3 regions of the Enterococcus sp. 3H8_DIV0648 genome follow, and region 2 is predicted to be linked to each of the others. Evidence: riboswitches for the same ligand, from Rfam matches in the RefSeq annotation. Region 2 holds a riboswitch; each other region holds the start of a gene.
What was found. A riboswitch is a leader RNA that binds a small molecule or an ion and turns the genes downstream of it on or off. The one in region 2 is predicted to bind thiamine pyrophosphate.
Positions count from the first base shown of each region.

Region 1: another riboswitch for thiamine pyrophosphate. It lies ahead of thiW (energy coupling factor transporter S component ThiW); the one in region 2 lies ahead of thiT (energy-coupled thiamine transporter ThiT).
Region 3: another riboswitch for thiamine pyrophosphate. It lies ahead of tenA (thiaminase II); the one in region 2 lies ahead of thiT (energy-coupled thiamine transporter ThiT).

Region 1 is NZ_NGLG01000001.1:2,733,049-2,743,519, forward strand. Features, by position in the region: gene A5875_RS12580 (MFS transporter) at 1-1,369, shown strand, start outside; gene A5875_RS12585 (helix-turn-helix transcriptional regulator) at 1,463-1,909, shown strand; gene A5875_RS12590 (MFS transporter) at 1,961-3,169, opposite strand; gene A5875_RS12595 (winged helix-turn-helix transcriptional regulator) at 3,317-3,670, shown strand; gene thiD (bifunctional hydroxymethylpyrimidine kinase/phosphomethylpyrimidine kinase) at 3,729-4,550, opposite strand; gene thiE (thiamine phosphate synthase) at 4,613-5,272, opposite strand; gene A5875_RS12610 (hydroxyethylthiazole kinase) at 5,251-6,069, opposite strand; gene thiW (energy coupling factor transporter S component ThiW) at 6,066-6,545, opposite strand; TPP riboswitch at 6,680-6,769, opposite strand; gene gloA2 (SMU1112c/YaeR family gloxylase I-like metalloprotein) at 7,026-7,415, shown strand; gene A5875_RS12625 (nucleotide pyrophosphohydrolase) at 7,467-7,760, opposite strand; gene A5875_RS12630 (helix-turn-helix domain-containing protein) at 7,780-9,303, opposite strand; gene A5875_RS23695 (hypothetical protein) at 9,624-9,782, shown strand; gene A5875_RS12635 (SpaH/EbpB family LPXTG-anchored major pilin) at 9,852-10,471, opposite strand, start outside.
Region 2 is NZ_NGLG01000001.1:2,439,031-2,449,501, reverse strand. Features, by position in the region: gene A5875_RS11220 (LrgB family protein) at 1-563, shown strand, start outside; gene A5875_RS11215 (helix-turn-helix domain-containing protein) at 615-2,075, shown strand; gene ruvA (Holliday junction branch migration protein RuvA) at 2,212-2,805, shown strand; gene ruvB (Holliday junction branch migration DNA helicase RuvB) at 2,819-3,823, shown strand; gene A5875_RS11200 (TetR/AcrR family transcriptional regulator C-terminal domain-containing protein) at 3,835-4,410, shown strand; gene A5875_RS11195 (2-hydroxyacid dehydrogenase family protein) at 4,413-5,381, opposite strand; gene A5875_RS11190 (low molecular weight protein-tyrosine-phosphatase) at 5,435-5,893, shown strand; gene A5875_RS11185 (hypothetical protein) at 5,958-6,320, shown strand; TPP riboswitch at 6,390-6,488, shown strand; gene thiT (energy-coupled thiamine transporter ThiT) at 6,540-7,127, shown strand; gene A5875_RS11175 (hypothetical protein) at 7,176-7,946, opposite strand; gene A5875_RS11170 (class A sortase) at 8,213-8,917, shown strand; gene A5875_RS11165 (patatin-like phospholipase family protein) at 9,039-10,471, shown strand, end outside.
Region 3 is NZ_NGLG01000001.1:740,556-751,026, forward strand. Features, by position in the region: gene A5875_RS03405 (HAD family hydrolase) at 1-221, opposite strand, end outside; gene A5875_RS03410 (DeoR/GlpR family DNA-binding transcription regulator) at 223-990, opposite strand; gene A5875_RS03415 (ATP-binding cassette domain-containing protein) at 1,152-3,422, shown strand; gene A5875_RS03420 (hypothetical protein) at 3,647-3,922, shown strand; gene A5875_RS03425 (hypothetical protein) at 3,903-4,121, shown strand; gene A5875_RS03430 (arginase family protein) at 4,221-5,087, shown strand; gene A5875_RS03435 (VOC family protein) at 5,118-5,558, opposite strand; gene A5875_RS03440 (DUF2087 domain-containing protein) at 5,581-6,309, opposite strand; gene A5875_RS03445 (DUF2268 domain-containing protein) at 6,454-7,362, shown strand; TPP riboswitch at 7,425-7,516, shown strand; gene tenA (thiaminase II) at 7,693-8,349, shown strand; gene ilvB (biosynthetic-type acetolactate synthase large subunit) at 8,466-10,145, shown strand; gene ilvN (acetolactate synthase small subunit) at 10,138-10,471, shown strand, end outside.

The DNA.
Region 1 (10,471 bases), 290 kb from region 2:
GAAAGAAAAGAAAATCCATTTGTTGTTAGCTGTCCTTGCCACCGGGATCATGTCCTTTGCCGGCGTTCTGATCGAGACCGCCATGAATGTGACCTTCCCCACCCTGATTAAACAGTTCGGGATCTCCACCGGGATGGTGCAGTGGGTCACCACCATTTATCTCTTAGTGATCTCTATCATGGTGCCCTTCTCTAATTATTTATTGAAAAATTTCTCGATCCGTAAATTGTTTATCGTCGCCAATCTCTTTTTTATCGCGGGGTTAGTGATTGATTTATGGTCGCCTTCTTATAGTATTTTATTAGTCGGGCGCTTGTTTCAGGGGATCAGTACAGGGATCGCTTTGCCCTTGATGTTTCATATTATTTTGAATTTCACTCCGATGCACAAACGCGGCACCATGATGGGTGTCGGTACGTTGACGACTTCGATTGCACCTGCGATCGGCCCAACGTACGGCGGGATCATGACAGCAAGTCTTTCTTGGCACTCTATTTTCTTATTCCTATTGCCGGTCTTGGCGATTTCTCTGGTCATCGGGCTGTACGCTATTCCTGAAATGCCGGTCAAAAAAACTGGTGCGCTGGATATCATGAGTCTGATCGGGGTCGCGCTACTGTTCAGCGGCCTGCTGATGTTCTTAAACCAAATCGGCAGCTTGATGGGCTTTGTCTCACTTGCGGTGGGTATCGTTGGATTAGCGATTTTTTATCGCCAAGCGACACGCGCGAAGAATCCGCTGGTGCGCATTACGGTTTTGAAAAATAAAGTTTTCGTCTTATTCCTGTGCGGCTTCTTGGTTTGTCAGTTCTTGCTGCTAGGTATTTCCTTTGTGCTGCCTAACTTTATTCAGATCGTTTTAGGCAAAGATGCCTTCATCGCTGGTCTAGTCATGATGCCTGGTGCTGCGGTAGGCGCGATCTTGGCACCGATCTCTGGTCGTGTCCTCGATTCTTTCGGTCCGAAGAAACCGATCCTGCTTGGATTGAGTTTTGCCACGATCGGCTGGATCGCTTTGACACTGTTATTGCGCTCCCCGTTGTTACTTGGATTTGTCGCAGGGCATGTCTTTTACATGATCGGTATCGGTTTTGCTTACAGCAACTTAATGACTACTGGGATGAACCTGCTTTCAGAAGATGAATATGGGGACGGCAACACGCTGTTCAATACGCTTCAGCAATTTTCTGGTGCGATTGCGACCGCGATCGTTGCGACGATCATCAATTTGGCGCAGCAAGCTCAACCCGATTTTATTGCCGCAACGGTTACGGGTTCACAAATTTCATTGATCGTTTTACTAGCTTTACTATTGGCCGTTTTGCTTGCTTGTCTGATTCATTTTCGGAAAAAACCGGTCGTTAGATAAGAGTTAAGAATACGGGCAAAAGTTCAGCCGCTGTTCGCTGGTTTTCATGGTAGATCCTGCTAAACTTAAAGTATCAAGTTTGGAGGGATAAACATGACACTAGGAAACAATTTCTTCAATGCCCGAAAAAAACAAGGCCTGTCACAAGAAGATGTGGCAGAAAAACTCGGGGTGAGCCGACAAACCATTTCCAAATGGGAACTCGACGAAACACTGCCGGATATCAACCAATCAAAAAAATTGGCCGCCGCCTTCAAAGTATCCTTAGACGAGCTGATCGAATTCGATCCTGATGTGAACGACATCAAGGAAGTGATCGCTAAGACCAGTGAAGAAAAGCAGCAAGCCATCGATTGGACAAATGTGTGGGCGGAAAAATATCCCGTTCTAGCAAAATATCAACAAGACGTCCGCCTCGATGACTACATTCCCCAGATCACTGACATGCTAAAGCGTTTGAAAAAAGATTATGGGTACAACGATCAAGATGCCTTTCTAGTTTTCAAGGATATTTTGGCACAGGTCTGGAAAAACAACTAAAACGAAAGCCGTGGCTTCAGTATCCACGGCTTTTTGCTTGCATAAATTTGATTAATTTCGGCATTCTTCGGCTTCATCTAGTGAAACAGCGGATTCGCTTTTCCTCACTTGCATGATCAACAGAATCGCGAATAGAACAATCACAGCACCGAAAATAGGTGTGTAGGCGATCCCCATTTTGCCAGTGACTTGCGCGCCGACTGTCGAGCCTAGCGTGATCCCGATATTGAAGGCCGCGATATTAAACGCCGAAGCCAACGTTATATCCTGTGGTACGTATTTTTCTGCCAGCTGCACCACATATAACTGCAAGCCGGGTACATTCATGAAGGCGAACAACCCTAACAGCAGGGCGGCTAACAAGCCCAAAATAGAATTGCCGATCAAGGTCGTCACAAATAAAAAGACAAGCGCCGTCATCAAAAGACCGAACATCTTGATTAATGAATCCAACGGTTTTTCATTCGCCAAATGCCCGCCGACCGTATTGCCGATCGCGACCATCACACCATAGACGATCAAAATAATCACGACCGCACTAGCAGAAAAGCCAAAGCCTTCCAAAATTGGCGATAGGTAAGTGTAAGCCGCAAATGTTCCGCCGTAACCAAAGGCAGTGATCAAGAAAGACATCACGAGCGGTTTATTAGTAAAGATGCGGCCAAAGCCTTTCAAGTCCACCTTGCCGGGAATCGGTAAATGACGGGGAACTAAGAAGCTGCTGGCGATCAGACCAAGCAAGCCGACCACCGCGATAAAAATAAAGGACATATTCCAAGTAGTCTGCTGACCGATGAAGGTTCCAAGGGGAACGCCGGTCACTGTCGCTACCGTCAAACCGGTAAACATGATGGCGATCGCACTTGCGCGCCGTGAAGGTTCCACAACATCCGCCGCAATAACGGTAGAAACCGACATAAAGATTCCGTGAGCCAATGCCGCCAAAATACGACCCAGCAATAAAATCGTAAAGGTCGGCGCAAAAGCCGCTAACAAATTTCCGCCGATAAACAGCAGCATGATCCCCAGCATCAGATTGCGGCGATTCCATTTTCCGGTTAAGACCGTCAGCAAAGGTGCGCCGATCGTCACCCCTAAAGCATATAAAGATACGGTCAGACCGGCTTGGGCGAGTGTGACATTGAAGCTTTTAACGATCATCGGCAAAAGCCCCACGCTGATAAATTCCGTTGACCCGATCGCAAAAGCATTGATTGCGAGAGCCAATAACGTTAAGTTTGGTGAGATTTTCTTTTCCATTTTAGTTCCTCCAATAAAAGTATTTGTAACCTACGAGAAGATACTATATACTGTTGATGACCTTTTGATAAGTACCCACTTTTTTGTACTATAGGTACCTTTCAGTAACTTTTGGATCATATCAAGGTTTTTAGGAGGAATCTTTTTTTGGAAAATCGTGCATACATGATTGGCGTCGAGGCAACGATGGATGTTATCGGCGGAAAATGGAAACCTATTATTCTTTGCAACCTGCGCCACGGACCGATGCGTCCTAGTGATTTGAAACGCGGAATCACCGGCATCAGTCAAAAAATGCTGACACAGCAGCTGCGTGAGCTAGAGGATGATAACATCATCGACCGCAAAGTTTATCAGCAAGTCCCGCCAAAAGTGGAATATTCATTAAGCGACTACGGCCGCAGCCTTTCAGATATTTTAGACAGCCTTTGCAATTGGGGCGAACAGCATGTCGCTCACCTGCAAGAACAAGGACAGGATATTTGCTTGAAGGCAAACTAAAAAATCAGGCGTTCTTCTCACTTATCGAGAGGAAGGCCTGATTTTTCTATATTCTGAATTAGTTGATTACAATATCATCATCCGTCATTTGCGCCCAATGATTGGTGGGTCCATGACCGTGACCTACGAAGATCGGTTGGCTGATGGCGGCTTGGATAAACTTCTTCCCGATAATGATCGCTTCCTTCAGCTCGGTTCCTTTTGCCAGCTCAGCTGCGATACATGCGGAGAAAGTATCTCCTGTCCCGTGGGTGTTTGCCGTTTCGACGCGCGGCGCGCTCATCCAAAAGCTTTCACCTGATTCCAGCAAAACAAAATCCGCCGCAGCTTTGTTTTGGCTGTGTCCGCCTTTAACGACCACGTTTTTCGTGCCGAAAGTCTGCAGCTTTTTCGCCGCCTCGACCATTTCCTGATCCGTCACGATTCGTTGTCCAATAATCACTTCTGCTTCCGGCAGGTTGGGTGTGACGATCGCTGCTAACGGCAACAACTCTTCATTGATGGTTTTCACCGCATCGCTTTGCAACAGATGATGCCCGCCTTTTGCCACCATCACAGGGTCAACAACTAATGGTCCGAAATCGACCTGCTTCAATTTCTTCACGACGGTTTCCACTCGTTCCACGTCTGCTAGCATGCCAGTTTTCGCCGCACCGATCGCAAAATCCGCCGCTAAAGAGTCAAACTGCTCTTCAATAAAGCTGCTGGGGATCGCCATACTATCCTGTACGCCATACGTATTTTGCGCCGTCAGTGCCACGAAAATACTCATGCCAAAGGCTTTTCGCGCTTGGAATGTTTTTAAGTCTGCCTGTACGCCCGCGCCGCCGCCTGAATCAGAGCCGGCGATCGTGACAACTTGAGGTGTTTGATTGATCATTTTTCTGCCTCCTAATTTCTATTAAGGTTTTTTTACTAAGTCTGAGTTTCACGCCTAAATCACTAGTCTTCTATTTGTAAAGAGGGATCGGCATTCAATACTTCAACGATTTTTTCCTTTAATCGGCGAACCTTCTCACCGACAGCGTCTGCCCGCATGATCTCGCTGACGATCGAGACCCCTGCAATGCCTGTTCCGCGAAAATCCGTTAAGTTGTCTTCCTTGATCCCGCCGATCGCGACACTCGGAATCGTCACCGCCGCATTGATGGCCTTCAATGTTTCCTTAGAAGTCAGCGGTGTATCCTTTGTTTTTGTCGGGAAAATCGCACCAATCCCTAAATAATCAGCCCCGGCTTCCTCAGCTTCCAAACCTCTTGCGACTGTTTTGGCCGAAACGCCCAAGATTTTTTCCGGCCCAATCAATGAACGAACAATGTCCACCGGCAGCTCATCGTCTCCGATGTGCACACCTGCCGCATCAACTGCCAAGCAAATATCCACCCGATCATTAATAATCAACGGAACCTGATACTGATCGGTCACCGCTTTTACTTTTAAGGCCAGCTCATAAAATTTTCCCGTTACCAATTCCTTTTCCCGCAGCTGAACCAAGGTCACGCCGTTTTTACATGCCTCTTCGATCACTGCTAGAAACTTTTCATCGCTAAAATCATAACGTCCCGTTACCAGATATAAGGTTAAATCCATTGCTTTTCCCATCCTTTCACCTCAGTCCACCAATCTTTTTCCATCAATAGCGAGAGCTGATTCAATGTTTCCTGCCGAAAAGCGGCTAAACCGATCACATCTCCTGCCTGTTCTCCGCAACAATTGAAATAGCTGGCCGCCGTCACGACCGCAGCCGCTGGTTTTACCCCACTGCCTAATAATGCGGCGATCAATGCGCCAACAATATCACCCGTCCCAGTAAAGCGATCCAACGCCGCCACTCCGTTTGTTAAGCGCCAAATGCGGCTTTGCTCAACAACAATATCTTGACTGCCAGTTGCTAAAAAGATCGTGTCCGGATAAGTCTTAGTTAATTGTTGCATTGCTGCCGTTAATTCTTTCAACGCTTCATCATCTTGATCCAACTCACTGCCGTCCACGCCGCGGGCATGACTCGGTAGGCCGCAAAAATTTCGCAGCTCAGAGATATTTCCCTTTACGACAGTCGGATTTTCCGCCGCCAGCCAGCGACCGACTTGATCGCGGGTCTGACTGACACCATACCCAACCAAATCAACCACCGTTGGTTTTTTCATCTTAGTTGCCAGCTTGGCTGCCGCAACTAGGCTCGCTTCCCGTCCTTCCGACAAATGCCCTAGATTCAACAAGAGACTATCCGTTTGCCGGAACAATTCAGCGAACTCTCGCGGATCAGACGCCATGATCGGTTTTGCCCCGACATACAGCAGCGCGTTCGCCACCGTTTCACAAGTAACCTCATTGGTTATGCAATGAACTAAAGGTGCCTCCTTGATAGGAAAGCCTTTAGCAAAATTCGTATTAATCATCCAAACATCCTTTCACTGGAAAATAACCGCTGCCACCGTTTAAAAATTGTTGTTTCCTGTAATTTTACCAACACGACAAACGCGATCGCCGAACCAATCAACGTCGCACCCACAAAGCGCGGCGTGTAGATCAGCCAATACAGATCACTCTGACTGCCGGTGAACCAGACCATCACAGGGTAAGACAAAAGCGAACCGATAATTCCTGTACCAATGATTTCTCCTATCATCGACCAGATCAGCTTCTTGCCTAATCGATAAAACAAGCCCGCCAAAAATGCGCCAAACACCGCACCTGTCAATGCCAACGGCGGTATCCCCAGCATGGTCATCCGAATCAGTGCACAGACCACCGCCATCACGGTTCCATAGAGCGGCCCTAACAAAACTCCGGCGATAATATTCATCACACTGGACATCGGCGCCATCCCTTCGATCCGCATCAAGGGAGACAAAACAACATCTAAGGCGATCATTAAAGCCAGCAGCGTTAATTTGTGGATTTTATTTTTCTCCACGACAAATAACCCCTTTCTCATTTATCAAGAAACAAGCGGGGTATCCCAAAAGACAGAAAAACCCAACCAAAATAAAATGGTCGGGTACGATCAGTCAACTAGCTACATTTCCCTGCGACAGTCTTAACTGCATCAGGTTCCATGGGTATAATCTCAGCTAAACAGCACCCCAAATGTTTCTCTTCAATTGATTGGAGTATAACATACTTTTTTTAATCCAACTAGCTTATAATAAGAAAGGCTTCTCGAACTCGCTCAGCTTTTGAGCAATAAGACTAAAATTTTGATAAGTCGCTTCTCAGACTTAACAAAATTTTCGCTTATTGCCGATAAAGCTAGTTCGTGAAGCCGGACACCGCAATTTATTGGGACCATGGCTATTTACTTGAAAAAAACTATACTTTCTTAAAGCTTAAGAAAAACAGAAAGGGTGTTTTTATGGTTAAACCAGATTTTTCAGCGATCCATCATGTCGCTATCATTGTTTCAGACTATCAGAAAGCTCGCGAATTCTATGTGGATATTCTAGGGCTGCCGATCATTCGCGAAAATTACCGGCCCGACCGCCAAGATTATAAATTGGATCTGCAATTACATGACGCGGAACTAGAAATCTTCGCCGTCCAAAATCCGCCCAAGCGCCCCAGCTTCCCTGAAGCTGCCGGTTTGCGCCATTTGGCCTTCAAAACCGCAGACATCGAAGCAACCGTTGACTATTTAAAAAGTCACGGCATCGAATGCGAACCTTTGCGGACTGATGATTTCACCGGCGAGAAGATGACCTTCTTCTTTGATCCTGATGGCTTGCCGTTGGAGTTGCATGAATAAAAAATAGAGCAGAATTTTCTGCTCTAAACTTTTTTATTCCTATGTTCAACCCTACGCTTCTTCCACCGGATACTTGATCGCGTTTTTCTTCAGCTTCTCACTGATGATCTCATCAATGTCAAAGTCCAAATTGTCTGCCATCATGTAAGAATAAATCAGTACATCGGCTAATTCTTCCTTCAGGCGTTCCGTTTGGGTGCGTGCTTCTTCTGAATCCTTCCATTGGAAAAGCTCCAATAATTCAGCCGCCTCTAAACAGATCGATAACGCTAAATCTTTCTCATTGTGAAAAGAGCGCCAGTTTCTTTCGTCGCGAAATTGATTAATTTTTTCCATACTATTCATAGTCAACCTTCTTTCGTTTCTATTTTATCACAGAAACGAAGCTGCGTTTTTCCTCAAGCTCGTTGATCGTATCCTGAATCCAGCGCCTGCTTTGGTTGGTCAAAAAAGGATCGATCACCACGACTGGATAGTTCTTCGGCAAGCCTTCCGCCGAACCGGTCGTAATCAGGCAATCATAGTTTTTCAATTCATTATGTAACTCCGGTGTGCCGCCAGATAATTTTTCGAAATGAACGATCAGAAAGTTGCCGTAGATCGTGTCAGAAATCTGCTTAGCCAAAAAGCTTTCCTCGGTCGGCGTCAAATCAGACAGCAGCAAAACCTTCAGCAGCGGTTCTTGACTGGCCAGCCACTCCATTCCGCGTTCTTCGGTGGTAATCAGCAAATAGACATAGTTCCGAATGAAGTCCTCTTCTTCATACATGCGATAGCATTTAACAAACTTTTGGACCAGCTCACGTACCCTCTCCACACCGCGGCTATAAACCTTTGAGACCTCCGATAGGAAAATCGAGCGATTGCGCCACAGCATACACACATATTGCCCTTGAGGATCATAAAGGTAAAAATCATTCGATAAAACTGTCGCCAAGTTGATCTGACTTTGCTTGTCTAATCGATGCCCCAGCATTTCGTTGTACTTTTCCACCAGTTCATAATGCCGCATAAAAAGCTGCTGGTATTTTTCATTATCCGCGATAGCCGACTCACGATGGGAAATACTGAAGACGATCGAATCGGAAAACAACAGCCAAAGACCGTCTCGCACCATATCCGGCGTTAAGTCCAATTCCACACCTTCTCTAACAGCATGCTTCAGCAGCTTATAAGGCAGCGCCATCGGCAGCATCAAGCCTTTGGTCCGCAGCTCTTCTTGCGGGAATTCATGCCCATTTTTCATTCGCCAAATACTGATATAGAAGTTGTAAATCAAGCGTTTTTGAAAAACATATTTCTCATGAATTTGGTTAAGCTTCACGAATTCTTCCACATAGCGCTCGATAATGTGATAGTGGGGCGAAGGTAATTTAGGCAGTGTGCTTTCAAATGAAATCTGGCGCTCACTGTAAAAGCGAAAATAAAAATTACGGATTTCCCCTTCGTTGCCCTCCACTCGCAATGGACGATAACACAATTCCATCCCGGCTTGAGTCAAAGCCTTCTCGATTTTCTTCAAATAGCGCTGGGTGTTGGAGGAGCTGAGATACAGTTTCTTAGCCAGCGCCGTAATATTCTCACATTCCTCATACAAAAGCTCTTCGATAATTTGAAATTCAGGACTGTTGTTCAAAATATTGGCATAAAGATACCCTAGATTAACCCTTTTATCCACCTCTAAACGATAAAGCCCCTTAGTTTTCGTTATCTGAAAGCTAGGATACTCTTCATTGATCCATTCGATATCATTCAATAGAATCGGCAGCGAGCAATTCAGTTCACTTAACAGCTGATCGCTCGACCAATCATTCCGACGATAGTAAAGCTGCTCCACTAAGGCCAACCGTCGTTTGTTGCTTGTTCCTAATACTGCACGAAAATCCATGATTCTCCCCCTATCAAAAGAACGCCTTCCCCTAAAAAAATGACTCTGCTTTAGAAAGTTCCACTCAGCGAAAAATCGAGTTCGTGAATTCATCCGCTGTAAACATCCGTATCAAAGCTGTTTCACTTGTGAAAAACTCATACTTTCTAAAGAAATCAGAAAACAAGTATCCATTTTTTCGTCTAAAAAAAATGAAATCTAGCATTCAAAAAATATTCTTCACGATAATTTTTCAAACATCTCCCATTAGTTACATGAAAGTAATAGCAAATACTTGAATTCCTTTTGTTGTTAACAAATAATAATACGGAACTATAAATATGGCAATTTTTGGTCAAAATCTTTCAAAAAGCATGATTTTAAAATCAAATTCTTTTAGTTTAAGAAAAAAAAGGGAAAAAAGCCGCGCCAAAATCGCCAAAAAAAGCGGCTCCAAGCCCGATTTCGGCCTGCATCCAAAGGAAAAACGTCCTTTTTGAGCCTTTTCCCAATTTTTTGCAAAAAAATAAAAAACAAGGGAAGTTTTCTCCCTTGTTTTTCACGATCATTTATACGGTGGTTTGCTGCAAACGGCGATACTTAATGAACGCACCCAGCATCAATGCCAAACCGACGATTAGAAAGGCGATGATCCCTTTCCCACCAGTTGATGGCAAGAAGCCGCCTTTTGAAACATTGGCGATCTTCAGCTGCTCATTTTCGTCGAATGAACCTTTCGATACTTCAAACTCTTTATCTTCCGTCAGCAGCTGGAAGCCGTTCGGCGCTTCGATCTCTCGCAAGTAGTAGGTGCCGAAAGCTAGGCCGCTGACCTGCAAATGCCCGCCATCTTTAGAAACAAAGTGAGTTGCGCCAGCATAGTCTTCATCCGCTTTAACCTCGACCCATTTCACTTGGTCGCCGGCATTTGTATAATAGTAGAATTTCTCATTTTCTTTTTTAATCACCACGAATTTGGCACCGTCTAATGCTTGGTTTTCCTTGCCGGCTTCGTGCTTCATGAATTTCTTGCCGCCGGTAGTGATCGGCGATGTCGGCGTATGATTTTCAGAATCCTTTTGGTCGCCATCGTGAGTCATTTCGACGGAGAATTTATTGTTGATGTCGACATCGACCGGTGTTTCATCCGTGAAGGAGACGGCATAATAGATATGGAGCGTTTTACCGC
Region 2 (10,471 bases):
TTTTGTTGAAATTCAGCGGTATCAGCTACAAAGAGTACAATATGGGCGGCAACCTATTTACCATGATGATTACACCTGCGACCGTCGCGTTGGCCTTGCCGCTGTACCAGAATTTCGACAAGCTCAAGAAATATTTCCTGCCCGTCGTTTTAGGAACACTAGTTGGTGTCGTCCTTAATTGCTTGTTGAGTGTCGGGATCGGCCGTCTGTTTTCATTGAATCATGGGATCGTCGTTTCCTTGCTGCCAAAATCTGTGACGACAGCGATCTCTGTTGATCTCTCCAGTCAAATGGGCGGTATCTCATCAGTAACATTGGCAATCGTTGTCTCCACGGGTATTTTTGGTGCTTTGGTAGGAACCAAGGTTTTTCAAATTTTTAACATCAAGAGTCCGATCGCTCAAGGTATTGCTCTAGGCAGTACCTCACATGCAATCGGCACCGGACGGGCGATCGAGATTGGGGAGCTGGAAGGTATTTTGGCAGGCCTATGTATTTGTGTCAACGGCATAGTGACTGTGGCGCTGCTGCCGCTTTTGTTCCGTTTGTTCGAAGGTCTTTAGTAACTACTCCTTGCGCTCTTTTGCTAAAATAGAGTGTGAAGGAGTTTTTTTATGTATCTTAAAGCGCTGGAATTAGAAAATTACGAAAAAGATCTTTACTTTGGCGTCCGTTTGCTGGAAGTGCTAAATGACGGAGGCTCACATAAAAAAAGCGACTTGGCCGCGGCAGTAGGTTTAGATGCCCGCAGTGTGCAGCGCTTGTTGGAAGAATTAAATAAAAATTATCATCGTTTTACTGAGACGGATTTAGCTTTATTTGAAAAAAAAAGCAATCATTATCGTCTGCTGATTGCGGATCAAACGATGGAGCAAAATCAGTTTTTGGTGGATTTGATCCGCCATTCTTTGTCTTATCGCGTGTTAAATTTATTGATCTCCGGAAAGGCCCGAACAGTCAAAGAATTGAGTGAAAAACTGTTTCGCAGCGAGTCCACGATCCGCCGCAAATTAAAGGAGCTGAACAAAGAGCTGCTGCCGCTGCAATTAACGATCGAACGCGGGAAAGTTCTTTTTGAAGCACCGGAGTCCGTTGTGCGAATGTATTTATCTGTCTATTATTGGCGTTTATTCCGCGGAAAGGATTGGCCGTTTGCGCCGCTGCAGCATGAACTAGTTGGAAAAATTAGCCAAGCGATTCAACAATTTTTTCAAGTAGCGTTAAATCCTATCAAAGAGCAGCGGCTGGAATATTTAGTAGCAGCTCATTTATTACGAGAAGTTCAAAACTATTCGTTAGAGCAAAACACAGCCAGTCAAAAAACACTGGCCGACGACGCGCTTTTCCAAGAATTTTATCACCATATAAAGGCAATCATGCCGACTTATTTTCACAAACAAGAATCAATCGGCAACTTGTTTTTGAATTTATTGACGCGGGAAGAATATTATCATGCTCCAGCCATCACCAAAAAAATTCATTGCTTGCTAGCGAAGCCGCCCTTTTTAGTGATGGATGAGGTCGATGCGATGTACCGACTTTTGGAAAAGAAAATCAATGATCGTACTACTTGGAAAAAATTTCAGAGCTTGCAGGCGGAAAACTATTTGATCAGCGGACATCTTTATCATCGTCTATTTCCGATGATCCGTTTTAATATCAACGGCAAAGCTTTTTGGACTAAGATCACGCAGCAGCAACCGCAGCTGGCAGCATTTGTGACGGAAATTTTATCGGATCAAGGGGGCAGTGAATCGATTTTGTTTGGCCGTTATCTATCGGTCTTGCGCCGCCTGCCTGAATTGACTGCAAAAAAAGTTGTACGGATCTTTTTACAGACGGATCTGCCAGAGTTTGAAGAAACTATTTTAAAAGAAGATTTGCGGCGATTTTTAATGAATGACTTTCAAGTTGTTTTTGGAGAGACCTTAGAGGACAGCGACTTGTGTTTAACAACGAGTCTGCTTTATGAGGATGAAGACGTTCCGACACTGGCGATTACGCAGGAACTGCGGATGGCTGATTATTTTGCTTTATTACAGTTGTTGCAAGGATTCGGCGGTAAGAGTTTTTAACCGCCGCCTTTTGTGCTAAAATAATGAGAACATATGTGCAGAAATGCCAACCCAAACTTAACTATTCTATAGGGGTTAGGTGAATGGTCGGCAAACTAAAAAAAACTGCATATTACATATCAAGAAAGGATCAATTATGTACGAATATATTACAGGTCGTTTGACCTTCATCAGCCCCAGTTATGTGGTGCTGGATGTAAATGGTATCGGCTATCAAATCGCGTTAGGAAACCCTTATCGCTATAGCAGCAAAATGGAACAATCCGTGACAATCTATGTACAGCAGATCATTCGCGAGGATGCTCATTTATTATACGGCTTCGAAACTTTGGCTGAAAAAGAACTGTTTTTACGGCTGCTTTCTGTTTCTGGAATCGGACCAAAAAGTGGACTGGCGATCATGGCAAATGAAGATCACCAAGGCTTGATCCAAGCAATCGAAGCCGGTGATGTGACCTATTTGACGAAATTCCCAGGTGTCGGTAAAAAAACTGCGCAGCAAATGGTCTTGGATTTGAAAGGCAAACTGACTGAGCTGGTCGAAGATCCAATGTCCTTATTTTATGAAGGCAATGATGATACGGCTCTGGCTGAAGCGATGGAAGCTTTGCAGGCGTTAGGCTATAGTCCAAAAGAAATCAAAAAAGTCGAAAAAGTGCTGGAGAAGGAATCCTTACCAAACACCGACGATTACCTGCGGGCAGCTTTGAAATTAATGATGAAGAAGTAGGAGGACGAGATAGATGGATGAAGAACGTTTGCTTTCACCCGATGCGGATGAAAGTGATAAGAGTTTAGAAAAATCACTGCGTCCTCGGTACCTTGCACAATACATTGGACAGGATAAGGTCAAACAAGAGCTGTCAATCTACATCGAAGCGGCAAAGAATCGGCAAGAAGCCCTCGACCATGTTCTGCTGTATGGACCACCTGGTTTAGGGAAAACAACGATGGCAATGGTGATTGCCAATGAAATGGACGTACAGATTCGTTCCACTAGCGGACCAGCAATCGAACGACCGGGTGATCTGGTAGCGATTTTGAATGAGCTGGAACCGGGAGATGTTTTATTTATTGATGAAATTCATCGTTTGCCCCGGGTTGCAGAAGAAACTTTATATTCAGCGATGGAGGATTATTACGTAGATATTATGGTGGGACAAGGACCGACAGCCCACCCAGTACATTTTCCGTTGCCGCCGTTTACGTTAATCGGAGCGACTACACGAGCAGGAATGCTGTCAGCGCCTTTGCGTGATCGCTTTGGCATCATCTCTCATATGGAATATTACAAAGAAACGGATCTGCGAGAGATTGTGCTGCGCTCGGCGGATATTTTTCAAACGGAGATCGTGGAAGAAGGTGCGGTGGAGATCGCTCGTCGTTCACGGGGCACCCCGCGGATCGCCAATCGTCTGCTGAAGCGGATTCGTGATTTTGCTCAGGTTCAATCTGATGGGGTAATCAATCAAGAAATCGCCGATCAGGCTCTGGGGTTATTACAAGTTGATAAAGCCGGCTTGGATTATGTCGATCAAAAATTAATTAAAACGATGATCGAATTGTATCATGGTGGACCGATCGGACTAAGTACCTTAGCGGTTAACATCGGTGAAGAACGTGAAACCGTGGAAGACATGTACGAACCTTATCTGATTCAAAAAGGATTTATCAAACGAACACCACGAGGACGCATGGCGACCCCGTTAGCTTATGAACATTTTAATTATCCTTATCAACAAGCATAGAAGGTGGAAAAATGGCGGAAGGAAAAGCGACCAAGGAAACATTTGTCCAAGCGTTAGTCGCGTTGTGCCAAGAAAAAAGTTACGATAAAATCACTGTTCAAGATATCAGTCAACAGGTCAGCTTGAACCGCCAGACATTTTATTATCATTTTAAGGACAAAAACGATCTGCTCCACTACGCGTATTATCAGCGTGGATTGCAGTATCTAGTCTCCGATGAACTGGTATTAACGAATTGGGAAGAATCCGTTTTGAAAATGTTGAAAGAAATGCAAATCTGTCATCAGTTTTATTTGAATACCGTGCAGGCAAAGCCGGAAGTATTAACGAAAGAGTTCAATGAATTGGCGCAGCGTCTATTCGTTCGTCTATTTGATGAAGTCGATCAAGAAGGGGAACTTTCTCAAACCGATAAAGAATTTTATGCCCGCTTTTTGGCTCATGGCTGCGGCGGGATTTTGATCGACTGGCTTTTAGCCGGAGCTGACCAGCCGCCGATCACAATTGCGGCACAGTTGTTTCGTTTTGCTAAAGATATTGAATTTTTCGCCTACCGTTTATATGAAAAAGACTGGAACGAGCGTTAAGCTCAATCCAGTCCATTTACGATATGTTTAATTGGTTCTTGGTTGAAAAGGGCAATCGCATTTTTTGCGACGATCTCTGCCATTTGATCTCGGGCTTCCACACTAGCGTTGCCAATATGCGGTGTTAAGACGACATTGCTCAGTTCTTTTAAGCCGTCAGTCACCTTTGGTTCGAACTCATAGACGTCCAAGGCGGCTCCGGCAATTTGTTTGTCCTGCAATGCTTGAAGCAAGGCCTTCTCATCAATCAATGGCCCGCGTGCTGCGTTGATCAAAAAGGCACTGTCTTTCATTTGTTTAAAGGTTTCACTGGTTAATAGATGACGAGTATCCTCTGATAAAGGTGCGTGCAGGGTCAAAATATCGGCTTGACGAATCACGTCATCTTGCGAGGCATACGTCGCCTGTAATTTTTTCTCCAGCTCAGGGGCTAATGGATGACGTTGGTTATAGATGATTTTCATACCAAAAGCCGTCATCATCTGCGCCAAGGCTTGACCGATCTGACCCATACCAATGATTCCTAAAGTCTTATCCTTTAATTCATGACCTAGGAAGAATAATGGAGCCCAGCCATCAAATCCTTTGCCATGCATCAAATGATCTCCCTCAACGATTCGGCGAGATAACGCGATGATCAAACCCGCGGTCAATTCTGCTGTCGCATTGGTGGAGACTACCGGAGTGTTCGTTACATAGATTTTCTGCTCTTTTGCATAAGTGGTGTCGATATTATTGAAGCCGGCTCCAAAATTTGCGATCAATTTTAGTTTTGGTGCGGCATCAATGACCTCGCGATCAACTTGCGTAGAGAGCGGACAAATCAAAACTTCACAATCAGCGACATTTTCGATCAAATCTTTTTTCGAAATTAAACCGTCGCCTTCATAGACCTTATATTCAAGTGCAGCTTCTTTTAACAATTTTGTGCCAAGCTCAGGCAGTTTGGCGGAAAGATAAATTTTACTCATTTACGATCCCTCGTTTCATTTCGATAAATTGACTATAGCACAGGAGGAATGACATGAAAAAGATTCTATTTGTTTGTATGGGAAATATTTGCCGCTCACCGATGGCCGAAGCGATTTTCCGTGACGCTTTCCAGAAAAATCAAGAAGATCAGTTCCAAGTTGATTCAGCAGCGACAAGCCGCTGGGAGGTCGGCAATCCGCCCCATCAAGGAACGCAGAAGATATTGTCGCAGCATCACATCTCTACCAAGGGAATGTGGGCACGCCAAGTAACAACAGAAGATTTTTATGATGCCGATTATATCATCGGCATGGATCAAGATAATGTCGCTGACTTAGAAGCAATCGCCCCAAAAGGTACTGAAAACAAAATTTATTTATACCTAGATCGGGTACCGGGACATGTCGGTGAAAGTATTCCAGATCCATGGTACACCGGCAATTTTGAAGAAACTTATGATTTAATTCAAAAAGGTTTAAACGAATGGTTAACTTTTTTTGAATTGGACTAGATTCCTTGTTTTTTCTTCCAAATTTAAGTAAAATCAAACTACGCTCTTGATAGGAGGAAGCTGAATGACTAAAAACGAGAAGCCTAAAAAGAATTTAATCAAGCTGTTTTCGAATTCATCGTATCGTTTCATCTCGGATTTTTTGAATGATTCTGCTGAGAAACGCGCCCAAGAGCAAGCCAACGAGAACATTTTTCTTAAACTGAAGATGGCAGCTCTACAGAATAGTTTAGTGGTCATGCAGGTTCAAGACGAAAAAGACGAAGAAAAATTTCAAACGATCTCAGGCTGGCTGCCTAAAGTAGTGACGAATGAATCCATCGTTATTCGTACGCAAGATAATCAGTTAGTGATGCTGACGATTGATCGGATCAAGAAGGTAACGACCTTGTCACCAAGCGGCGATCAAGAAAGTATTTCACGATAAAAGTATTTCATACCTTTACGAGCAAGCAGACATCTGCTATACTCGGGAGGTACTAAAAAATAGAATAATACTGTCGCAAAGGGGAGCCCTCGGGCTGAGATTGAGATTACTCTAAACCCTAGTACCTGTTTCGGTTATTCGAGCGTAGGAATTGTGATGAAGTAATGATAGTTACTTCTCCTTTGTGGACTGTATGTTCAAAAGGAGGAGTTTTTTTATATGTATAAAACAAGAATTTTAGTGGAAGGTACAGTGGTAGCGGCCCTTTCGTTGGTGTTATCCTTTATTCCAACGACCATCGGCAGCAGCTTTACGATTTCACTGGGGATGATCCCCATGACATTGTTTGCATTGCGAAGAGGATTCAAGCCGGCCTTAATGTCGGCGTTCATCTGGGGGATTTTACATTTTCCCGCGAGCCAAGTGGTTTACCTGAGCGTTGTTCAAGTGTTGATCGAGTATCCGATTGCTTTTACTTTTGCCGGATTTGCCGGACTATATGCAAAGAAGGTTCAAAAAAGTTTGGCCGCACAAGATATGTGGAACGTTCGAAAGAATATTGTATTGGGTTCCTTTGTGGGGACTGGTGCAAGATTTTTCTGGCATTTTATTGCCGGGGTAGTATTTTGGGGCAGCTATGCTCTGTGGGGGATGAATCCGTGGATATTCTCGCTTGTCATGAATGGTGTCAGCGGTTTGGCAACAGCAGTCGTAACCGCGATCGTCGCAGTCTTAGTTGCAGAAAAAGCACCGCAGCTGTACTTGCCGAAAGATGGTAATTTGATCCAAAAGCAAAGTCATCAATAAATAATAAAAGCATTTGTCCTTGCCGGACAAATGCTTTTTTGCTCAATATTAACGGAATGAGAAGACGGGATCATCATTTTCGACTTCCAAGGACCACAACTGTTTGGAAGTGTCGTAAATGATCTCTGCAATTCGCTGTTCTTTTTTATAATTTCTTGGACTGCGGCGCCAACCTTTTTCATCAGATAAAAAAACCGGAATATGGTAACTCTTATTTTTTAGTTCCGCCAGGTCTAAGCAAAAAATAGCACCCTCTTGCAAGATCGGATATAATTCTTTCAGTAGTTCACCGTCCAATGGTGCAACAGAAGAGCCGCGGCGGAAAAACGAGCGCCGATCATTGACTTTCTCTAAGACGATTCGTGTCAATTTGCTGGCAAGGATGCGATAAAATTCATCCAAGTAACGGTAGTATACACGCATTGTTTCGTTGCCTAAGTTGAAGTAAACGAAATTATTTTGCAGCTTATAGAAAAAAGGAGAATGCAGATGTGTCCGCATATGTCCAAAATATAATAATTCTGAGATTTCTAATGGTGTCAGCTCTTTCAGCATTGCTAAATCATTAAAATCGATCCATTTCAGACCTTTTGATTGAGTGAAGATTTTATTAGTAAAAAATTGTTGAACTTGTTCCGGACTATTAATGATTTTTAAACCTGTGTGGGGCTCGTATTCGCCAGCTTCTGCAACAGGGTCTAGCAATAACAAGTGCTTAGGTTTGTGGACGATTCCGTCAACAAAATCATTGGGTGAAAAACCTTTTGAGAGCACAGCATTACTTGTGGAATCAATATAAGCAAATAACGTATCTGGCACAAATGTTCACCCTTTCTAATAGTCGTCACAACCATTTTAACCCAATAATAAAAAAAAAGCTCGTATCTTTTATTTTAAAATTAGATTACAAAAGTCTTAAAAGATGCAACATTGAAGCACCTTTTTAACAATTAAAATCATTTTAATAAATAACAACTTTCTAATGCACTTATTTCTTTTTTAATTTTTTTTCTATAATGTGGCAGTAGCGTCACGGGATGAAATGGAATATGATATTATTAACAGGAGAATGCGGGAGGATTGAGATGAAGAAAAAAAGAAATTGGCTAATAAATATTTTTCTTTTCTTATTGCTATTAGTAGGTTTAGCCTTGATTTTTAACAATCAAATTAAGTATTTTTTAATGCAATATAATGGTGATCGCTATGCAGTAGCGAAAATGGATCGTTCTGAGATCGATCAAAATATGGAAAAAGATGCTTCATTTGATTTTGACGCCGTGCAGCCGGCTAGTACGGAGGCAGTGTTGCAAGCGCAATTAAACAATAAACGCCTGCCTGTTATCGGCGGAATCGCGATTCCATCTGTTGAAATAAATTTGCCGATTTTTAAAGGACTGTCCAACGAAGTGCTTCTATATGGTGCTGGGACGTTGTCGCCAGACCAGAAAATGGGTGAAGGTAATTATGCGTTGGCAAGTCACCGAGCTGATCGTCCAGGACTTTTATTTACACCGCTTGAAAGTGTTAAAGAAGGCGATATGATTTATTTAACCGATTTGCACAACATCTATACTTATAAGACAACGCTGAGAGTTCGTGTACAGCCGACAGAAGTAAAATATTTGGATGTGCAGCCGGACAAACAGCAGATAACGCTGATCACCTGTGGGGAGATCGAGGGTGTGACACGGATCATTGTTCAAGGCGATTTGGTGGCTATGACACCAGTCAATAATGCTACGGATACAATGCGCAAGGCTTTTGAAATGGAGCAACGGACATATTAGCAACGATTTATTATTCAGAAACTTCAAGGCCCGCCTTGAAGTTTTTTGTTGCGGGAAAATTTCTGCTATACTAAAGCCAACATGCTGAATAATCGTTTCACAGCAAATCCGGGAGGAAGCGATGGAACTTAAAAAAATTTATTTATCAGACTTGTCGGCAGCTTGGGATAAATTTCAACAGTCACATTTGCTATTTCCTTTTTACCGTTCCCACAGTCAAGCGCATTCGGAGTTTTTAGCGGCGGTCAAGCGAGGAAACGGCTATTGGATTCAATGCAAGTCACACTGGCTGCTAGTAGACAAAATTGATGAAGGTGACACCTGGCGGATCAATAATTTACTGATCTCAACGGATCTTGGCTGGCGGACAGCTTTTTTATGGTTAGAAAATGCAGCTCGTCAAAAATTTAAACGCGTGTTGGTTTTGAACCTTGAGGCCAACTTGATTTTACAGCAGTGGTTAACTGCTCAGGGCTACCGATTAGTAGAGAACGTTTGGCGAAAAGAACTGGTCTATCATACAGGTTTGGTGTTGGGCGGAGGCGGCGCTCGCGGCGCGTATCAAATTGGTGTTTGGAAGGCGTTGTTGGAAAAAGATATTCGATTTGAAGTAATCACTGGAACCTCGGTCGGCGGTTTGAATGGCGCATTGATCGCGCAAGGAAATTATAATCAGGCGTTAGCACTATGGGAAGAGATCGAAACGGATAAAGTGCTGGATATTACCTTCAAGGAAGTTGAAGAGTTGGATTTTTCAGCGCAAGTCGATCAGCTGCGAACCTTTATTCGAACCTCTTTGCAGCAGCGGGGAGTCTCTTCAGAACCGCTTAGACGGTTACTGGAAGAGCGGCTAGAGGCGCAAAAGATTCATGCTGGCTGTCCTTTTTATGTTGTCACGACAAAGGTTCCTGTTTTCCAAGAAATAGTAGTACCGATTCACAAGTGTCCAGAAGAAGAGATCATCGATTGGCTGCTGGCCTCCTCAGCCTTTTTCCCTATGATGGCAATGGCGAAAATCAAAGGTGAGCTTTATGTAGATGGCGGATATCGTAATAATTTACCAGTGGACATTGCGTTGCAAACACCAATAACTGAGTTGATCGTGGTGGATGTGCATGGACCTGGATTTGATAAAAAATATCGCTTGCCGGATGAAACTGCCGAGTTAGTATTAACGAGTCCGTGGAGTTTAGGAGACCTATTATTGTTCCAAAGCGACCGCTCATCAGAAAATATCGATTTAGGCTATTTAGAGACTAAACGTGCTTTTGGCGAATTGCAGGGATATCGCTATTTTTTCAGCCGTCATGCTGATTTTGAAGCGATAACCAAAGCTTTTTTTCGTTATCTTCAAAACAAGCTTGCGGTAGATATGAGGGCACTTTATCCAGAACTGCAGAAGTTTTTCCGCCAAAGCGTGCCGATAGAAATGCTTAGTTTAGCATTTTTAGAATTTTTTGCTTATTGGGTGAATGTTTCGCCGGTGAAGGTTTTTACACCTGAGCAATTTATCGAGACGATACTAAAGCAGTTTGAAATGCCGATCAAATTGAA
Region 3 (10,471 bases), 1.7 Mb from region 2:
ACGTTCTTAACCCAGCATTCATGAAGAAAAGCAATCTCAGATTCAGAGGAACTAAATTTTTCAAGCGCCTTTTTACCAGGAATGCCGAGAATAAAATCCAAATCATGGGTGGGTACCGTCAGATTTTTTTGTTCCTTCAAGGTTGCCTGCAGGGATTTCACCATGACCTCCTCGGTGTCCATCAAGGTACCATCGATATCAAATAAGAGCGTAGTAGTCATTTTATTTCTCCTTCGTATTTATAATCGTCACACTTGCTTCTTTTAATATTTCTTCCAACTGTGCAGGGAGCTTTTGGTTGCAAATCAATGTGTCGATCTCCTCAAAAGGAAGTACACGATAATTGTGGGGTAAATTGATTTTCGTTTCATCAACCAACAGGATCAACTGTTTTGTTTGTCCGCGCAGTTTCTTCTTAAATTCGATCTCTTCTTCAAAGGCATAATAGACCCCCGCGGAATCGATTCCCGCCGCACTGATAAAGGCCAGATCAAAAAGGTAATGATCCAATTCAGCTAACGGCTTTGTTCCAGTCACATTACGACTTTCTCGATCAATATTGCCACCTAATATTCGTACTTTGCTGCGGGAATTTCTCAAGAGCTGATCGGCGATGTCTAATGAATTAGTTACAGCAAGCAGGTGATCATTAGAATCAAGATGTCTTGGGATAAAACTCACTGTCGTCGAAACATCCAGATAGATTAACTGGGCGTTTTTGAGTAAATGACTGGCCGCTTTCGCAAGTCGATTTTTTTCATCGTTCAAGTCAGCTGCACGATCTAAGTAATCATCTAAACGATTAAACGAATGGGGCAGACTAATCCCGCCATACGTACGATCAACTGCATTTTTCTCAGTCAGTTTTACAATATCTCTTCGGGCGGTATCTCGTGATGCACCGGTAATCGTCATAATATCCTTTAAACTCAAAGATTGCTTTGTTTCCAGCTCAGCTAAAATACGGTTCATTCGTTCCTGCTGATTCACATGATCACTCCTAACTGAATAAGTGTTTATAAGCTGTTTATAATTATAGCTTAAATTAACTTAACTGACGAGTGGAGCTTCAAAAGACTTGGAATTTTTAAAACCTACTTGACTCTCCAGTTGCGGCAGACTTTAGACTGGATGGGTAAGGGGGGAATCAGATGAAACCATTAAGATTAATCGGTCTCACACAAAACAATTTGCAGGATCTTTCATTGGTGATTCAAAAGAACCAGCTGATTGTATTTACAGGCGTGTCAGGTTCAGGAAAGTCCAGTTTGGTCTTTGACACGATCGCTGCAGAAGCGCAGCGGCAAATGAATGCGAATTATTCCGCATTCGTACGGAATCGGATGCCCAAGTTCCTCAAACCGAAAGCGGAGCGGATCGAAAATTTGAATCCAGCGATCGTGATTGACCAAACTCCGCTAGGCGGAAATCAACGCTCCACGGTCGGAACGATTACCGAAACCTATTCATTATTGCGATTATTGTATTCGCGAGTGGGGCGGCCGCAAATTGGCTCGGCCAGTCAATTCTCATTCAATCACCCGCAAGGAATGTGTCAGACGTGTTCTGGCTTGGGGCGGGTCAATCAAATCAATCTGGCTAAATTGATCGATCGGGAAAAATCTTGGAATCAAGGAGCGGTCATGGACACCAGATATGCAGTTGGAAATTGGTATTGGAAACAGTATGCAGCCGCTGACTTTTTTGACAACGATCAACCATTAAAGGAGCTTACGACTGCTCAATGGAATCAATTGATTTATGGCCATCCTGAAAAAGAACCGAAACCGCTCAATCCAAAGCTGGAAGGAATTTGTCGAAATTATGAACGGATCATTTTGAAGCGTGACCTATCGGAGCGCAGCAAAATGTATGAGGAAAAGTTAAAGGAATTATTAGTTGAAGCCCCTTGTCCTGATTGTGAAGGACGCCGCTTAAATAAGGAAACCTTGTCAGTGAAAATTAACGGATGCTCGATCGCGGATTGCGTGGCGATGGATATGCACGAACTTCTCACATTCTTAAAGGAGCTGCATTACCCAGAAGTGAACGAGGTGATCGCTGAAATCATGCGTCAAGTCCAACGGCTGATCGATATCGGGTTGGACTATTTACAATTGGATCGGAAGACGCCGACCTTATCGGGAGGAGAAGCGCAGCGAGTAAAACTGGTGAAACATATGGGGAGTGCCTTGAACGGGATGTTTTATATTTTTGATGAACCGAGTACCGGTATGCATGCCCGGGATGTTTCGCGGATCAATCGATTATTGCAGGACCTGCGGGACAAAGAAAATACCGTTTTTGTTGTGGAGCATGATCCTGATGTGATCGCGATCGCTGATGAAGTGATTGATATTGGACCATCAGCCGGTAAAAAGGGCGGCGAGATCATTTTCCGGGGAGATTATCCCGCACTGCTTCGGTCAGATAGTCTGACAGGAAAAGAAATTTGCCAGACGCTGCCGATCAATACAGCTCCTCGCAGCTGGCATGAAAAAATGACGATCAAAGATGCCACGCTGCATAATCTGAAAAATGTGACAGTGGATATTCCTAAACATGTTTTAACGGTAGTCACTGGTGTAGCCGGTTCAGGAAAATCGACATTGATCACTAAAGTTCTGCCGGAACAGTTTCCTAATGAAATCTCGATCATCAATCAGGCACCGATCAAGGCAACAAACCGCGCGACGCCTGCGACTTATCTAGGGATCTATGATGAAATTCGGCGCAGCTTTGCCAAAGCAAATAAGGTTCCCGTCGGTATGTTCAGCTTCAATTCAACAGGAGCGTGTCCGGTCTGCAATGGGAAAGGGGAAACAACGGTCGAACTTGTCTTTATGGACCCAGTCGTCAATGAGTGCGAAGCATGCGGAGGGCAGCGCTTTTCAGATGAAGCTTTGAGTTATCGCTTGATGGGCTGTACGATTTTAGATGTTCTAGCAATGACACCAAAAGAGCTGCTGGACTTCTATCAAGGGATCAGCAGTAAGAAAATGAACGAGAAGCTGCAGGCGATGATTGATACCGGCTTGACCTATTTACCTCTTGGTCGAAATCTGACGACTCTTTCGGGTGGTGAACGTCAGCGTCTGAAGCTGACCAAAGCAATCACGCAAAAGGAATCTGTTTTTGTACTCGATGAACCGACCACCGGACTGCATCTCTCAGATATCAAGAAGCTGAATGGATTGTTCCAGCGGATGGTGGATAAGGGAAATACTTTGATCATCATCGAGCACCACAGCGAGATCATCAAGCAGGCCGACTGGGTCATTGATATTGGACCGGACGGCGGAGTGAAGGGCGGCAATGTCGTTTTCACCGGTGTGCCGGAAGATTTATTAGCAAGCGGCACGATCACTGGAGAGTATCTAAAGAAAAGTAGTCAACTAATCGAAAACACGATCTCCTGCTGATTCAGCAGGAGATTTTTTCGGTCGTTTCGCTAGCACAGAAGATTGATTTGAATGCAGCAAAAAATATAAATAAAAAGAATCGTTTAGAGGGATTATTATTTAAAAGCTAAAAGCTCAACGGAGAGTAAGCCCGCTGAATTTTCTTTTATTTTTTAAAAGTAGTTGGAGCGAATCTTCCAATTTAAGTCAACTAATTTTGTTATACTTAAAGGGGGATGATTGTGATGGATCGATTGAGAAATATCTGTTGCTATGCACCCATGATGGTGTATGCAACACCAGAAGCAGAAGCAAAAGTAGATAAATTATGTTTGGCAATGGTTACACTGGCTGCGCAGGGCTGGAGTGTGGATCAGTTATATTATTATGCGCTGAAACACGGTAGTGAGATCAAGGACATCAATATGGTATTGACGGCAGATTCTAAAGGGTTAGTCATCATCTTTCGGTCGGAGCAGGAAAGACAGGAGGTGGAGGAATATGTCAGTGAATACTTTTAATTTAAACATCATTCATCAAAAGATGTGTGATGAATTTATCGCCGATATTTGGATTTACGCGATTCAAAAATGTATGGACCTGCAAGAAGCCTTCGTTGCAGCCAGAAAAGATGAGCAGCTTAACTATTTTTATAACCTGATCGATGAAAATGACGAAATGTTTCTATATGTACACGAAGAATTGGGACTAGATTGCTAGTCTCTTTTTTTATGCCGCGATTGCTTCTGACGGTTAGAGGCTAGTATACTGAGGATAAGAAGTACTGGAAAAAGAAAAGCAATGAAGGAGGAAGTTTCGATGAGCAAAACCCTCAGATTGGTCTTTCCTCAATGGCAAGGGGGAAATGATCCAAATTATGTTTTCGGTTCTGAATTACTGAGTCACATCGTACCGCCAAGTACCAAGGCTGAAACGATCCGCGTTACAGTGGATGAGGCCCTTTCCCAAGAACTGCCGCTTGAAAATGGCGTCCTAGGTGAAAGCGGCCTGTTAAAGCAATTAGCAGAAGCTGCAAAGGTTTTAGAAGAAAAGTTGCCAGATAAGGTCATCACTTTGGGGGGAGATTGTTCGATATCCCAAGCGCCTTTTGACTATTTGCATGGACGGTATCCGGATTCGCTAGGGATACTTTGGCTAGATGCCCACTCCGATATGTCGACGATCAATGATAGTACGCGGGGACATATGATGATGCTGGGAAATCTGCTGGGGCAGGGCGCACCGAGCTTCGCAGAAAAAGTTCAGCATCCCTTCAAAGTAGAACAAGTGCTGCTGGCTGGATTAAAGTATCAAGAGCTGCGGCCGTGCGATCATCAAGTCGATGAGTTGAACATGAATTATCTGACGCCTGAAGAATTGGCCAATGATAGCCAGCCGCTGATCGACTGGATTTGTCAAAATCAGTTCAAACAGCTGGCCATCCATTTTGATTTAGATGTATTGTCGCCGCAAGATTTTCGTTCGACGAAACCGGCGAAGCCTTACTTAGCGGTCGAGCAGTTTCCCGCTCCTGTTGGAACTATGACCTTGGAGCAAATTGCCCGAATAATCGGCGATGTTGCCAAGAATACGGAGATCGTCGGCTTTAGTATCGGTGAACATATTCCGTGGGACGCGGTCAATTTGCGAAAGGCGTTGGAAGATGTCGAGATATTTAGAGAATAAAAAGCCAGCCGGATAGCAACGGCTGGCTTTTTACGAACAGTGATCGTCATTATTCACGATCTCATACTTGATTCCGTCTGGATCGTTAAAGAAAAGGGCATAGTAATTAGGGCCATGCTGGGGAAAAATTTGCGGCGCATCCAAAATTTCAGCGCCCAGCGACAAGACCTTTTGATAAATTCGATCGACTTCATCTCTGGATGCGGCTCTAAAGGCGATGTGGTGGACCGCACCGGGCTTTCTTCTATGAATCGTTTCGCTTTCGTATTGTTGTAACGCAGAACAGATTCCAAAATCATAAGTGCGGTCGAGATATTCGATGACATGCATATCCAATTCTTCCAAGTAAACCTTGATTTTCTTGCTTAAATCAAACCCTAAAGCATCCATTAAGCCATCATAAAAAGCTTCCACTTCATTGACGTCTTTCACCGTAACCTGCAGGTGATCGACTCTCATCGGTGATACCATTTCACTTGCTCCTTTCAACGCGCTAGATCTTCCAATAAGTCGTTCCATCCACCGTTCGACCCAGTATCCCGTATTCAATGAGATAGCGTCTGATCGTCACAAAATCCTCGAACATTTCTGAGATAATCTCATTCACTTGTTTTTCGGTATATTGCTTTTCAGGAGCAAAGCTTTCAGCCAGCCTTTGCAGCAAAATGATCCGCTTTTTTTCCTTTTTGGGAATCTGAACGGCTTTTCCATTTTCATCAAGAAAAGTATCAAAGACTTTTTCTCTTTCTTTCTTACTTGAAATGAATCGTTCGTCTGAATCAATCAATGAGTTTGCAGTAAATTCATCCTGTTCTTTTTCCTCGATCGACTCTAACAATGCCAAGAGGATTTTGGCTTGGCGTTTCTTTTCCCTAAATTTGAAGCGGTGATTTCTCACAGCAGAAGTCGTGATATTTAGCTGATCCGCTATTTCCTGATCGTCGATTCCTTTGGAAAACAACGCTAAAAAGTTTTTCTGGGTATCGCTTAAGCCGCTTTGATTTTTATCTAAATTCAATAAAGTTTCAAACGGTCCGTCATGCTGGTGTTTTAGATGATAGATCATCGCGCCTTCAGCTCGGGCTAACTGGCTGTTTGACTCGCTGATGGGATAGACGAAACGATCATCAAATGTTTGATCACAATACAAACATTGAAAAAGAAATTCGCCCTTTTTTGCATAGCCCTTTTTTATTTCCTCGATCGTCAATTCGGTTTCCATTAGATCACCTCTTTAGATGGATGCTAACATAATTATAAAATGTTTGCAAATATGATTGCGAATTCTGATATAGATAATTGCTATCTTTTCCTTGACCTTCACGCAACGTCAACCATTATGATAAAAAGCAAGGAGGGGATCAAAGTGAATGAGTTGAAAGTTACAATCGTGGATTCACTGTCTTTTTATAGAAAGTGTCTGCAGGAAACAGTGGATGAGCAGGCTTTTCGTTATGAGCTGATGCGGCCGCTTGAAGGGATGTGGCGCTATTTGAATGCACCGCTTACGCCTAAAACACCTGGAGGCTATGACGTGGTGATGGCTTCGGAAATGCTGGGCATCTGGACACCGCGAAAGAGCATCGAGTTAATTGAGTCAAAAGTAGAACCGTTAAGCAAAACCAATATTTTCAATCAGTGCACTGAAGTTATTGCCGAAAGCGCGCAGCTTTTCAGTGAAATCGGTTATCAAATTCCAGTAAATGAATTTATTGTAGATATTTTACTGGGCGATCCAGAAAATAAGGTACTGATGGCGAGTGAAGGGTATAGCGGATTTGGCGGGATACCCGGATACATGCTATTGATTGTTGTGCCGAACGATTTTAATCGTACGCGCTTGAAGTCCGCCTTAGCACATGAATTCAATCATAATGTTCGTTTTACTTATGAACCATTTAATCATGGAGATGTGAGTGTCGAGGATTATTTAGTGATCGAAGGCTTGGCAGAAGTTTTCGCTGAGGAGCTTTACGGTATCGAGCACCGTGGTCCGTGGGTGCAGGAGTACGATCAGGAGGAGCTGGAATACACGATCGAAGTAATGAAGGATGGCCGTGAGGCACGCGGGTTTGATCAAGTTTCAGCTTATATGTATGGTGATGAAGTAGCAAGAGAGCAGGGATACCAGCCAGTCGGACTTTCGAGAAATGCCGGCTATACCATTGGCTATCAGCTAGTGAAGGCGTACTTAAAAAATACCGGAAAGTCGATCGCGGAAGCTACGTTGACTCCCAGTGCAGTGCTTGTAAAAGAATCGAAAATCTTCGACTAGTTGTTGAAATACCTTAAATGGAATCGTTTTTTCTAAAAAGGTATGTTATACTTTTAGTAATTGAATGACACTAGGGGTGCTTTTAGAGCTGAGATTATACCCATTGAACCTGAAACAGTTAGAACTGACGCAGGGAATGTGTGATGTTTTAGAAATTTGCACCCGATCGCTTATTTGCGGTCGGGTTTTCTTATGTATGCTTTTTCCAACATAGGAGCCTCCTTTTCATTCGTAAAAAGGGGGTTTTTTATGTTGCGTTAGGGAAGGTTGTTGGCCGCAGTTGTTTTTATGGAAGGAAGCTCAAATTTTTAACAGAGAAGGAGAACATGCATGACATTTACAGACTTGGCACGAAAAGAAGCAGCGGTATTTTGGGAAGGCAGCTTTGAACATCCTTTTGTCCAATCGTTGGCCGCCGGAGATTTGTCGCCAGAGATTTTTCGTTACTACTTGCTGCAAGACCGCTATTATCTTGAGCATTTCAGCAAGCTTTACAGCTATATCGCCGAGCAAACGGATGACAAAGAAGTACAAGCACAGCTACAAGAGAATGCCGAAAACCTTAAGCTGGGTGAATTGGCGATTCGCGAGGAATTCTTTACTGAACTAAACATCACGGAAGAAGAAATCCTAGCAACTCCAGTCGCACCAACCGCCTACAATTATGTTTCTCATATGTATCGTCAGCTGATCGACGGCACATTCAAGACGGCTTATGCCGGAATGCTCCCTTGCGCTTGGCTTTATCAAGAAATCGGAGTTCGTTTGATCGAGACAGGCTCACCTCATCCGTTATACCAGCGATGGATCGAGACTTATGCAGGGGAAGCCGCAGCTGAGGGAATCAAAAAAGAGCGCGCGCTGTTAGATCGACTCTACCAAGAAGCGACAGCAAAAGAACAGCAGCAAATGATTGAATCCTTCGTAATCAGCAGTAAAATGGAATACGCATTTTGGGAAATGGCGACGAATTTAGAAAAATGGTAATCCGAAAGAAGATCGTTTCGAGTGAACGGTCTTTTTATTTTGAAAACGCTTGACAATTCATCTGGTCCTTCTGTAAAATGCAAGTCAATACTTGCATAATTAGGAGGCGGAAAAAAATGATTTCGGGAGCTGAATTGGTTGTTAAGGCACTAGTAAAAGAGCAGGTTGAAGTCTGTTTTGCTTATCCAGGAGGACAGGCGATTGATTTGTTTGATGCACTTTATCAAAGAGAGGAGTTTCGAGTAGTATTGCCGCGACACGAGCAGGGACTGATCCACGCGGCGGACGGTTATGCTCGTTCTACAGGAAAAGTTGGCGTCTGTATGGTGACAAGCGGACCGGGAGCCACCAACTTGATTACGGGAATTGCTACGGCAGGATATGATTCTTCTCCATTAGTTTGCATTACAGGACAGGTGTCGACCCATTTGATTGGAAAGGACGCTTTTCAAGAGGTCGATATGGTAGGAATTAGCCGCTCGATTGCCAAATATGCGGTGACGGTCAAGAAGAGAGCAGATTTAGGAATGATTTTAAAAAAGGCTTTTGTAATCGCACAGTCAGGAAAACCCGGTGTCGTGGTGGTGGACATCCCTAAAAATATTCAGCAAGAACTTGGTTCAGAAAGCTATCCAGAAACAGTTGAAATTCGCGGCGGACAAAAAAAGCAGCACATTCCAACTGAAAAAATAAAAGAAGCGGCCGATATTTTGAATCATGCAGAAAAACCAATTGTATTAATTGGCGGCGGAGTTCATCGTGGAAAGGCTTATGAAGAGTTACTGGAGTTTGTTGAAAAGACGAAAATTATAGTTGTGTCTACGATTATGGGAAAAGGTGCCTTGCCCAGCGACCATGCTAATTATGTGGGCAATGTCGGGATTCACGGCAGCTATGCAGCAAATCAAGCACTTACCAAAAGTGATGTGATCTTAGCATTGGGAACTCGTTTAAATGATCGAGTGACAGGAAATGCGGCAACTTTCTATCCTTCTGCCAAAATAATTCATCTAGATATTGATCCTGCTACAATCAACAAAAATATCGATGCCTGTGTGGAGCTTGTTGGCGATATTAAAGAGGTGCTGCCTAGGATTACGACTTTATCAAATACGAAGTGTCAAGATAACTGGCTGCAGGAGATTAAAAAACTGGCTACAGCTTTTCCGCTTCATATGGAAGAGGCTGGCTTGACCCCAGAGAAAATCATAAAGAAAATCAATGAACATTTTTATGATGCAATCGTAGTCACTGACGTAGGACAAAATCAGCTTTGGACCACGCAATTTTTAGAAGTGACGAAAGATAGACAACTGCTGACTTCAGGAGGTTTAGGGACAATGGGCTTCGGATTTCCCGCCGCGATCGGCGCAAAGCTGGGAAATCCCAAAAAAGCTGTCTTAACGATTACCGGAGATGGCGGCTTTCAAATGAATCTGCAGGAGCTAGCCACCGTAATGATAGAAAAAATCCCAATCATCATCTGTATTTTTAATAATAGCTGCTTAGGAAATGTCCGACAGTGGCAGGAGATGTTTTATGAAAAGCGTTATTCTTACACCATGCTAAAGGAAGATGATGAACAATATATTCCTGACTTCTTAGCGTTGGCTCACAGTTACGGTGCGGATGGGCTGAGAATCACGAGTGAAGAACAAATCGATGAGGCCTTTCTTCGAGCCAAGCAAATGAAGGATAGAACCTTTGTATTGGAATTTATGTTAGCAACTGAACAAAAAGTCATGCCGATCGTTGCACCAGGTCAAAGCTTAAAGGAAATGATTGTTTATGAATAAAATCGAACAGAAATGGTTGAGTGTCTATGTCGAAAATGAAATAGGAGTTTTGGCAAGAGTGGCTGGTTTATTCTCGGGAAAATTGTATAATTTAAATAGTTTGACAGTTGGTGAAACGGAATCTGCAGATACTTCTCGCATGACAATTAGTCTTTACAGCGATAATCGAACGTTTGAACAAGTCAAACATCAATTGAGCAACATGATCGAAGTGATTCAAGTGATCGATTACAGCAACATTGCGATTCATGCAAAAGAAGTGATGTATGTAAAACTCAAGTACTATGAAGCGCTCGATTCTAAACTAGTAAATCTACAAAAGCATG